Regions from separate parts of the Neomicrococcus aestuarii genome, predicted to be linked through region 2. Evidence: riboswitches for the same ligand, from Rfam matches in the RefSeq annotation. Region 2 holds a riboswitch; each other region holds the start of a gene.

Evidence for each region. A riboswitch is a leader RNA that binds a small molecule or an ion and turns the genes downstream of it on or off. The one in region 2 is predicted to bind S-adenosylmethionine.
Region 1: it holds a riboswitch for S-adenosylmethionine, as region 2 does, so the genes downstream of both, HD598_RS06190 (LLM class flavin-dependent oxidoreductase) here and HD598_RS07625 (flavin reductase family protein) in region 2, are expected to answer to the same signal.
Region 3: it holds a riboswitch for S-adenosylmethionine, as region 2 does, so the genes downstream of both, sfnG (dimethylsulfone monooxygenase SfnG) here and HD598_RS07625 (flavin reductase family protein) in region 2, are expected to answer to the same signal.

Annotation. Positions count from the first base shown of each region.
Region 1 covers NZ_JACHDR010000001.1:1,401,384-1,404,657, forward strand. Annotated here, with positions in the region: gene HD598_RS13755 (sensor histidine kinase) at 1-172, shown strand, start outside; gene HD598_RS06190 (LLM class flavin-dependent oxidoreductase) at 390-1,793, opposite strand; SAM riboswitch class I at 1,845-1,935, opposite strand; gene HD598_RS13760 (acyl-CoA dehydrogenase family protein) at 2,026-3,274, opposite strand, start outside.
Region 2 covers NZ_JACHDR010000001.1:1,703,346-1,706,619, reverse strand. Annotated here, with positions in the region: gene HD598_RS07630 (DUF1801 domain-containing protein) at 387-818, shown strand; gene HD598_RS07625 (flavin reductase family protein) at 913-1,461, opposite strand; SAM riboswitch class IV at 1,502-1,616, opposite strand; gene rplI (50S ribosomal protein L9) at 2,378-2,836, opposite strand; gene rpsR (30S ribosomal protein S18) at 2,852-3,091, opposite strand; gene HD598_RS07610 (single-stranded DNA-binding protein) at 3,193-3,274, opposite strand, start outside.
Region 3 covers NZ_JACHDR010000001.1:237,063-240,336, forward strand. Annotated here, with positions in the region: gene HD598_RS01055 (methionine ABC transporter ATP-binding protein) at 1-328, opposite strand, end outside; gene sfnG (dimethylsulfone monooxygenase SfnG) at 486-1,679, opposite strand; SAM riboswitch class I at 1,770-1,862, opposite strand; gene HD598_RS01065 (TM2 domain-containing protein) at 2,083-3,261, opposite strand.

The DNA.
Region 1 (3,274 bases), 300 kb from region 2:
ACGCGCGACCAACGGCAACGGATCCTTTAGCACTAAGAGCCCCTCCGCCGGATTGGGCTTGGGAAGTATCAGCGACCGCACGTCCAGCTTGGGCGGAAAGCTCGACGTCATTCAGACGAATTCCACGTGGCGGCTCGAAGTCACGGTGCCGATTCGCGGCATCGAGCTCTAAGAAATACCACCTGATACAAAACTATAGACAAACGGCTAACGACTTCGCCGAAACGGCCTCGTAGTGTTAATAGTGCCCCTGGTGACGGGCAAGAAATGGGAACTGGATGGCCGGAGTGTGTGCCGGCCATCCGCCATTTAACGACCACCTAGGAAATGAAAATCCCGGCCTCACACCAGGTGTGAAAGCCGGGATTCAATGGTTCAACGCGAACCGCTTACGCCTCTACAGAATCCTTCAAACGGAACTGCTCAGCGCGGTGGTTCGACTGCAAGCGGTCGCCCTTACCGAAGAGCTTGTTGCGCAGCGATCCCGGCTGGTACTCGGCCTGGTACGCGCCGAGCTTCTGAAGCTCAGGAACCACGAATTCAACAACGTCCTCGAACGTGCCTGGCGTGATGGCGTAGGCGAGGTTGAAGCCGTCAACGTCGGTGTCGTCAACCCACTCCACGAGCTTCTGCGCCACTTCGGCGCCGGAGCCCACGGTGATGGGGCCGAAGCCGCCCACGCCCACCCATTCGGCAAGCTGGCGGACGGTCCAGGGGTTGCCGTCGTCGCCGGAAGCCTTCTGGAAGGTCTCCACGGAGGACTGGATGGCGTTGGACTTCACGTTCGCACCGATGCTGTCGTCGAGGTTGTACTGGGAGAGGTCAACGCCCATCCAGCCGGAGATCAGAGCCAGGGCGCCCTGCGGATCCACGTACTGCTTGAAGTCTTCAAACTTCGCCTGCGCGGAGGCAGTGTCCGGACCCGTGATGATGGTCTGCATGGCGTAGATGCGGATGTCGTAGCGGTCGCGACCAGCGGCCTCGGCAGCGTCACGGATCTTCTTGACGGTGCTCGTCAGGAGTTCCTTGGTTGGCGAATTCACGAAGACCGCCTCAGCGTTTTCGGCGGCGAACTTCATACCGCGCGAAGAAGCGCCTGCCTGGAAGATGACCGGCGTGCGCTGGATGGACGGCTCCGTGATGGCGATGCCGGGAACCTTGAAGTACTTGCCCTCGTGGTTGATCGGGTGCACCTTGGACGGATCCGTGTAGACGCCGGTCTCGCGGTTGCGCTGGACGGCATCTTCTTCCCACGAACCCTCGAGCAGCTTGTAGACCACTTCGAGGTATTCGTCGGCGTGGTTGTAGCGCTCGTCGTGCTCCATTTGATCTTCTTGACCCATGTTTCGCGCGGCGGACGGCAAGTAACCGGTCACCACATTCCAGCCCACCCGGCCGTTGGTCAGGTGATCCAGCGTGGCCAAGCGGCGAGCAAATGGGTACGGGTGCTCGTAGGCGGTGCCGGCGGTGACGCCGAAGCCGAGGTTCTCAGTGACAGCCGCCATTGCGGAAACCAAGAGGAACGGATCGTTCACGGGAACCTGCGCGCCGGAGGACAGCGGAGCCTCGTTGGTGCCATTGAAGACGTCGTAAGTGCCGAGGACGTCAGCGATGAACAGGCCGTCAAACTTGCCCTTTTCAAGGAGCTTGGCGAGCTCGGTCCAGTAGGTGATGTCCTTGTAGCGCCAGGCCTGATCTTCTGGGTGGCGCCACAGTCCTGGGGACTGGTGGACTACGCAGTTCATGTCGAACGCGTTGAAACGTACCTGGCGGCGGGGAGTTTGTTCAGTCATTCTTTGGTTCCTTCCCGACGAGAAGAACCCACGCGTGGCGCGGTTCGAGCTTCTCCATCGTTGCTGGCAGTAGCACCGTCCTCCAAGGAGGGGGTTGCTGCGGCGTCAACGAGCCAGATCTCTCGGCCGCTCTGGATGGGTACCGTTCCATTGCACACCTTAAGGGCGCTCCTCGCGAAATTCGCGAGTTGCAGTGTGTAACGGTTCCCTCGGAAATTTTGATTTTCAGAAATTACGACGACGCAGCTTGGCCATAGCGCTTCTCGTCCACTCCCGCTTCACCGATGCTCCAAACGGTGGGTGGTTCCGTTCCGTTGACGGCCCAGTCACCGTTCACGCGCGCCTTGTAGATGTAGGGGTTGTGCGTGGCGACGGTGCGAGCGTTGCGCCAGTAGCGGTCCAGCGCCTTGGCGGTGCTCGTGGAGGAAGCTCCGAGCGTGTTGAAGATCTGTCCGGCTGCGTCCGTCACAAGAGGGACTAGCACCACTTGGGCCTGTCCGGATTCGAGTTCCACCGCGATGTTTGCTGCCTTCTCGGCGGCGTCGCCGGCGGTGCGGGACTCGTAGGCGCGGTCGAGTGCGCGGCCCACGCGCAAGGTCGCGGCCTCGGCGACATACGCCTTCGAGGTCACTTCGCCGACCACCTGAAGGATCTGCGGGTCTTCGCTCACCAGGTTGGCATTGCCGTGGCCAAACACGCGCTTGCGGTTCTTGACCTGAAGCGCCACTTCGCGGGCTGCGCCGTGCGCAATTCCGGACAGGGCAATCAGCAAAATGTGCTGGTACAGCGCTGCTTGGTAGGGGAAACGGAAGCCGAAGTCGTAGACGTTCTCAGGGTCTACCGGGGCATTCTTGAACACCGTGGTGCCGCTGCCGGTGCCCTTCTGGCCGAAGCCATCCCAGTCGTCAAAGGTCTCGATGCCATCGGTCTTGGTGCTCACGTACACCGAAATGTCCGAGCCGTCCGGGCGCTTCGCGAACACGTCGATCCACTCGGCGAAGATGGTGCCCGTGGTGTAGAACTTGGTGCCGTTCAGCAACAGCTTGCCGTCGCGCTCTTCAAGAACCGTGGCCACGCCGCCCTGGCCTGGCTCGGTCCACGCGTTTCCGGCAATCTCGCCGTAGACGAAGCGCTTGAACCACGCACTGCGGTCATCGGTGACACCGTTGAGAACCTGACCGTGGTGGTAGAGGTTTTCCTCCACGAACGCCACGTGGGAGCGCAATGCCTGCGGGAGGTTGCTGTCCGCGGCAGCCAGCTCGATGAGCAGGGCCGTGAAGTCCTCCCACGTCAGACCGCCGCCGCCGAACTCTTGCGGCACGCGCGCGGCGGTGAAGCCTGATTCTTTGAGCCACTGGATGGGCTCGTGGGGCAGCTCGCCGTTGAGCTCGCGATCAACCGCTCCGGCCGCAATGCGGTCGAAGACGGGACGGTACTTATCAAGAGCTGATGCAAGAGACGTGGTTTCCACAGTTTGGGTG
Region 2 (3,274 bases):
GGATTCAAAATACTTTTCCACAAAGGTTCAAGCGCCACCTCCAGGTTCAAGCCGATCTACAGTGGATAAATACTTGAAAATTTGGGGATACCCACAAGAGTTATCCACAGGTTGGGGGTACTTGTGCACAGACACGCGCGGGATCATGCTAAGAACTTGACTGGAAGCTTTCATCCGTGCATCGAGTGCATCCGCCGTTTGGAGTCCGTCAGTTGTGGCGTCATCACCAGCCGGCCACTCGGTTTGAGGGCAACGAATGCCTCGTGATGATGACGCGCCATTGGAGACACTGTGCAGCGTGAGTGGTTTCAGATGGCGCCCCGTGCGAAGTGGAGCGTTTATCGATGTCGCGACAGAGAGCACGCAGGGCCACTACATTGGTGTTTATGGCCGAGAACAAGACGCAACCCACAGTTGTTGACCCTCGCGAGTTCATCGCTTCCGTAGAGCACCCCACGCGGCGTGCGGACGGCGAAGTGCTGCTGGAGCTCATGGAGGAAGTCACCGGCAAGCCACCGGTGATGTGGGGACCCACCATTGTGGGCTTCGACGAGTACTTTTACCGCTATGACAGTGGGCACGAAGGAACGGCACCCATGGTGGGATTCTCGCCGCGCAAGGCAAGCCTGTCGCTGTACGGAATCAAAGAGGCTCCGGAATCCGCCGAACTACTCGCCAAGCTTGGCAAGCACAAGACGGCGGTCGCCTGCGTATACGTCAATAAGCTCGCCGACATAGACCTAGAGGTCTTGAAAGAGCTTGTGCGTGTAGGACATCGGCACTACGCCGAAGTGCTGAACCAATCAGCAGAGAGATAAGCGCGCGCCCGGCAAGTGATGCCGGGCGGTGGCGATTCAGCGCGGTCGGCTTCTAGACAAGCGCGTCTAGACGAACGTGTCTGAACTGGCGCGTTTAGACGAGCGCGTTGTCCTTGAGCGTGCGGAAGGCCGAGCCATGGAAAACCAGTGGTTCGTTAGCGTCGCCGTGGGATTCGTGGCCGTGAACGCGCAAGAGCACCACCTGGTGGTCCCCTGCAGGGAACTCGGACTCAACGGTGCAGTCCAGCCATAGTGCTGCGTCCTCAAGGAACAAGGCTCCGTCATCAGTGGATGCAAGGTTGAGGCCAGCGAAGCGATCGCCATTGCGGGATGCGATCTGGCGGCAGACACCTTCGTGGCTCTCGCCAAGGATGGATACGCCAATGCGCTCTGCGCCGCGGACGATTGGCCACGTGCGGGACGAATTTTGTACTGCGAACATCACCAGTGGTGGCTCAAGGGAAACGCCAACCGTGAAGGAAGAGGCCACGATTCCCTGAGGTTCCCCGTTGACGATTGCGCACAACGCGGCAACGCCTGATGGGAAACGTGAAAATGCCTGACGGAGGGACTGAGCTCCCACATCATGAGAAATGGTGCCGCTACCGGTGGTAACGGTGGTGCTCTCTACGCTGGCGGTCATAACAGTTCCTTAGGTAACTCGTCCGCAGTCCGTTGGTCGGATGCAGTACTTGCGTTGCGGAGTTCCCCGAACGCCGAATCGTCACCTGGAGCACCCCACTACTACCAGAGGGTTGCCGGTCAACCAGCCAGGGCTTGTCATTGACTCTCTTGATTCTGAGTTCAACGGTAAGGCGTATTCGATCTACTCGTCAAAAGTGGGCGAAACATTTCGAAAAGCTAAGGAACCAGCTATTGACATAGAACAGAAGATGGAAATAGTCCGGAAACATCGAAGAAACATCAATCCCAGCGTCACTTGATCATTCAATCGACGCGGGCGGAATCACTTCGCCGCCATCTCGGGGAGTACTAGCACCCCTCTCAATGCGTCACTGGACGTCATGAAAGGTCCCTCGTGGGCGATGTGAAGTGATGAACGGAACTGTGGAGCCCCGGTAGAAGACCAAACGTAGCTGGTGTTGTGTGATCGTCGCTATTGAAACTACGATGACGCAACACCAGCTACGCAGCGCCGAATGGCCCGCAACAATCCGTACGTTTCGACATTCGGCCAAGCAACATTGGCTACGACGCCAGCGCGCGCCACACAACAATCGCTACGTCGAGCCGATGGGCGTGCAACTATCCGTACGTTTCGGTTTTCGGCCACGCAACAATCTGTACGTCTCGACATTCGGCGACACAACAATCGCTACGTCGCCGCACGGGACGCCGGTGCCGCGCGGTAAGAACGCGCAGCAAGACACTGCCAACAAAAACAAGCGGCCAGAACTAGGTTCAAGAAGAGCACCGAGAAGACGAGAGCAGGCATGACGAGAGCTCGGAAGTGAAGATGTTGAAGTGGAAGAACAAAAAGAAGAACCGCCCCCAACCGGGAGCGGCTCTTCTAAATTCTCAGCTATTCAGCGTGAAGGTTACTTGCCCTTTGCGGCAACAACCTGAACGTCGAATGCAGCCAAGACGTCTTCGTGCAAGCGAGCGGTAACCGAGTGGTTACCAACAGACTTGATGGCGTCCTGGATCTCGATCGAGCGGCGGTCGAGGTTGCCGAGGCCGGCTTCTTCGATTGCTGCTGCGATGTCAGCTGGCTTGACGGTGCCGAAGAGGCGTCCCGCTTCACCAGCCTTGACGGAGAGACGAATGGTGGTGGACTTGAGCTTTGCAGCCAAAGCCTGTGCATCCTCGAGGTTTGCAATGGCCTTTGCGGCGCGAGCAGCGTTGAGAGCCTCAACGTGCTTTTCTGCACCCTTGGTCCACGGCATTGCGAAGCCGCGTGGGAGAAGGTAGTTACGTGCGTAACCGTTCTTTACTTCCACTACGTCGCCAGGAGTACCGAGTCCGGTAACTTCGTGAGTCAAAATGAGCTTTGCCATGTTTGTTTTCCTTCCTTAGCCGCGGCCAGCGCCGGAGTAAGGCAACAAGGCGACTTCACGAGCGTTCTTGATTGCCTGAGCAATCTTGCGCTGTTCCTGAACGGAAACGCCGGTCACGCGACGTGCACGGATCTTTCCGCGATCGGAGATGAACTTACGCAGCAAAGCTACGTCCTTGTAGTCGATGACCGTCACATCGGCGGCCTTCAATGGATTCGACTTTGGTTTGGGCTTACGGAGTTCAGCCTTAGCCATCGTGGAGCTCCTTTTCTGTTGGAGCCCGCAGATCAATCTGCGGGATGGTGAATGTTTTGTTTATAGAAGATCGAGGACGATCTCCCGCGTGAGCGGGATGTTTAGAACGGTGGTTCGTCGTTCCCGAGGTCGTTGCCCCAACCATCCGAAGATGAGGTGGAAGCACTGCTTTCCCACGGGTTG
Region 3 (3,274 bases), 1.5 Mb from region 2:
AGTACTCGAGCGGCAACGCAACATTCTCGGCTGCGGTTTTGCGGGAGAGGAGGCTTGCGGATTGGAACACGGTGCCAATACGACGGCGCGCCACGCGTAGTTTTGCCTCGGACAGACCGGACAGCTCTTCGCCGTTGACGATCACGCTGCCGGACGTCGGGCGTTCCAGCAGACTGATGCACTGGGCAAGGGTGCTCTTACCGGCACCCGAAGGGCCCACAACAGCCAGGATTTCGCCGGAAGCAACCTCAATATCGAGGTTTTCCAGCACCGTCACGGCATCAGGGCCGTGACCATACACTTTCGTGAGTTGGCGCAGACTAATCATCAAAAATTTCTCTCGTTGGAGCCCGATTCTGGGCGCACTGAAGGACAGCGGGAGCTGAGGGTCGCTCGAAAACCGAGCTGCGTCGTCGTACAAAGTGGTACTCAACGGCGCTTGGAGGGCGCTGCGCAAGAATCAGGCAGCGCCCAGATCATCGCGACTAAGCGGAGGCGCCTTCGAGGTTTACGACGGGCAGGAGGCTGGTGTTGAGCTCGGTGCCGTTCTTGCGGGCCAAGTCAGCCTCGAGTTCGCGCACGATCGGCAGCACGTCGCGACCGAAAGACTCAACCTCTTCCTGGAAGTGCAAATAGCCGGTGAGAACCAGGTTCACGCCGATCTTCTTGAAGTCCACAATGCGTTCGGCGATCTGTTCCGGAGTGCCAATGAGTTCGCTGCGGAAACCATCGTTGTACTGGACAAGATCCTCGAAGCTCGAGTCCTCCCACATGCCCTTGCCGTCCTTCGTGGACTGGCCGGCTTCCTTGACCGCGGATGCGAAGCCCTCAACGGCTGGGCGGTGCGCCTTCGCGATGATCTCGCGCAAGGTCTCGGTGGCTTCCTTCTCCGTATCGCGAGCGATCACGAAACCGTTGATGCCAAAGCGTGGCTTCTGCGGTGCCGTGCGCTTGCCGGATTCGGCGGCCGCCACGACGCCTGCGATGTTGTCGCGGAAACCTTCCAGCGAGCGGCCATTGGAGAAGTACCAGTCAGCGGTGTGGCCGGCGGCAGCCTGAGCCGCGGTGGAGTTTCCGCCGAAGAAGATCTCCGGGTGCGGGCGACCTGGGATATCCAGCGGCGCGGGGGAGAGCGTGAAGTCCTTGATGTTGTAGTACTTGCCCTCGAAGGAGAAGTCCTTCTCCGTGAGCAGTCCGCGCAGGATGGAGATGAATTCTTCGGTGCGAACGTAGCGCTCATCGTGCTCAAGCCACGGAAGACCGAAGTTCGTGAATTCGTCCTTGAGCCAGCCGGACACGATGTTCACGGCGGCGCGGCCGTTGGAAATGTGATCTGCGGTGATGAGCCACTTGGCGAGCACGCCGGGGTGCCACATGCCGGGGTGAACGGCGGCGATGATCTTGAGGCGTTCGGTGGCGCCGAGGAGGCCGAGCGTGAAGGCGGTGGCCTCGTGCTGCTTGGCAGCACCGTAGCTCGCGGCGTAGCGGGTCTGGGAGAGCGCGTATTCGAAGCCGACGTTTTCGGCGATGCGCGCGAGCTTCTTGTTGTATTCGAAGTCCCAGCTGGTGCGCTGTTCGATGGTGGAGATGACTAGTCCACCGGAGACGTTGGGTACCCAGTACGCGAACTTCAGTGGCGTCTCGAGGTCGGCTACTGGGGTGACATCAACTTGGCTCATGTTGTGATTCCTTGGGGCAATATTCGTGAGGAATCCCGTACAACGGCGTCAGTGCGCAGGTAGCGCGCACGTCCATGAAAGCTTGTGCTTTCTCCATCGTTTCTGGCGGTAGCACTTATCCGGGTGGGCCGGGAGTTGCTGCGGCGTCATAGAACCAGATCTCTCGGCCGCTCGGGATGGTGAAACAATTTGACCACATTTCTTGCGATTGTGAAAGCTTGTTCCGGAAATTGTGACGCTGTGTGTTGTGGATCGTAGATTATTCGATTTCCAGAACGACGACGCTGGCTTGCGTTAAAGCGCAAGGTGCCGAGAGTGGCCGCACCCCAACTCGGTCACTCTCGGCATGGTTTTCTGGCGTTGAGCCAGTGGTGCCGGCGACTCTCACTCGCCGGCGTCGCGGTTATTCAGTGGCGAGTGTCCACGATCCGTCCGCCTGGACGATGATCAACGACGGTCCGGATGACAGGGGTACCGTGCCGGAGTAGTTGCCGATCTCGTTGACCAGCAAGCCCATGTTGAAGAGCTCGTCGTTTTCCTCGAAGACAGCGAAGTTGCCTTCGCCCCTATGTGTTGCGGTGAGCGTTGCCGAAGAACCTTCGTACAACATCACGGCGTCACCGGAACCCTTCGATGCGAAAGCCTTGGCGTTGCCGAGCGTTTCGATGCTCAGAGTCCACGGACCGCTCGCTTGAACCTGAAGGCTCTTCACCTCTTGGAACGCGTTTACGCCGAGGGCCGTGGTGCCCTTGTAGGAGCCGATAGTGTTCACGAGCAGATCGGTGGAATCATTCGCCTCATCCAGTCCGATCACCGCGAAGTTGCCTTCACCGTTGTAGGTTGCCGTCACCATCGCGGTGGTCACGCCAGCGGGCAACTTGATGACGGTATCGCCCGTGCCTTTCTTGGTGATGGTGGCGAACTCGCCGAACTTTCCGGCGGCCCAGGCGGCGGCACCAGAGCCTTCGGGCTCCTCGGCCAAAGTTTCTTCAGCAACTGCTTCTTCAGCAACCGTTTCCTCGGCTGCTGTTTCTTCCGCTGCCGGAGTTTCGGTCACGGTCGTTTCAACGGCAGTTTCCGCAGAAGCCGAGGCCGCATCAGCCGGAGCTGACGACGCGGCCGCAGCAGGCGTCGTCGTACTGGAATCTGAAGCCGAAGAACTAAACGAGGACGACGTACCGCCATCAAAGTTCTGCTGGCCGGTGATCATGCCGAACACCACGACGATTGCCGAGACAATCCACGCGACCTTCTTTTGCTTCTCATAGCCTTCAAGGCGACGACCCGCCTTGTCCCGCGTGGCACCCGCGAGGGTCATGATCAGATCCACGAGGTACCAGATGCCGAGCCCACCGAGGGTCACGAGCTTGAGAACGCCCGTGCCGATCTTGCCGAGGTAGAAGCGGTCGGCGCCGAAGTAGCCGATCAACAAGGACAAGAGCCACGTGACAAGGAAGGACTTGCCAGAAGCCGAAGGATACTGCTGCGGGCCAGCCGCGTAGGGATTAGTCGCGTATGGATTTGGTTGTTCGGCGTAGTCCGGAGAGGAAGCTGCGCCGGAAGGATACGAAGTGTTAGACACCTGTTGCTCCTTA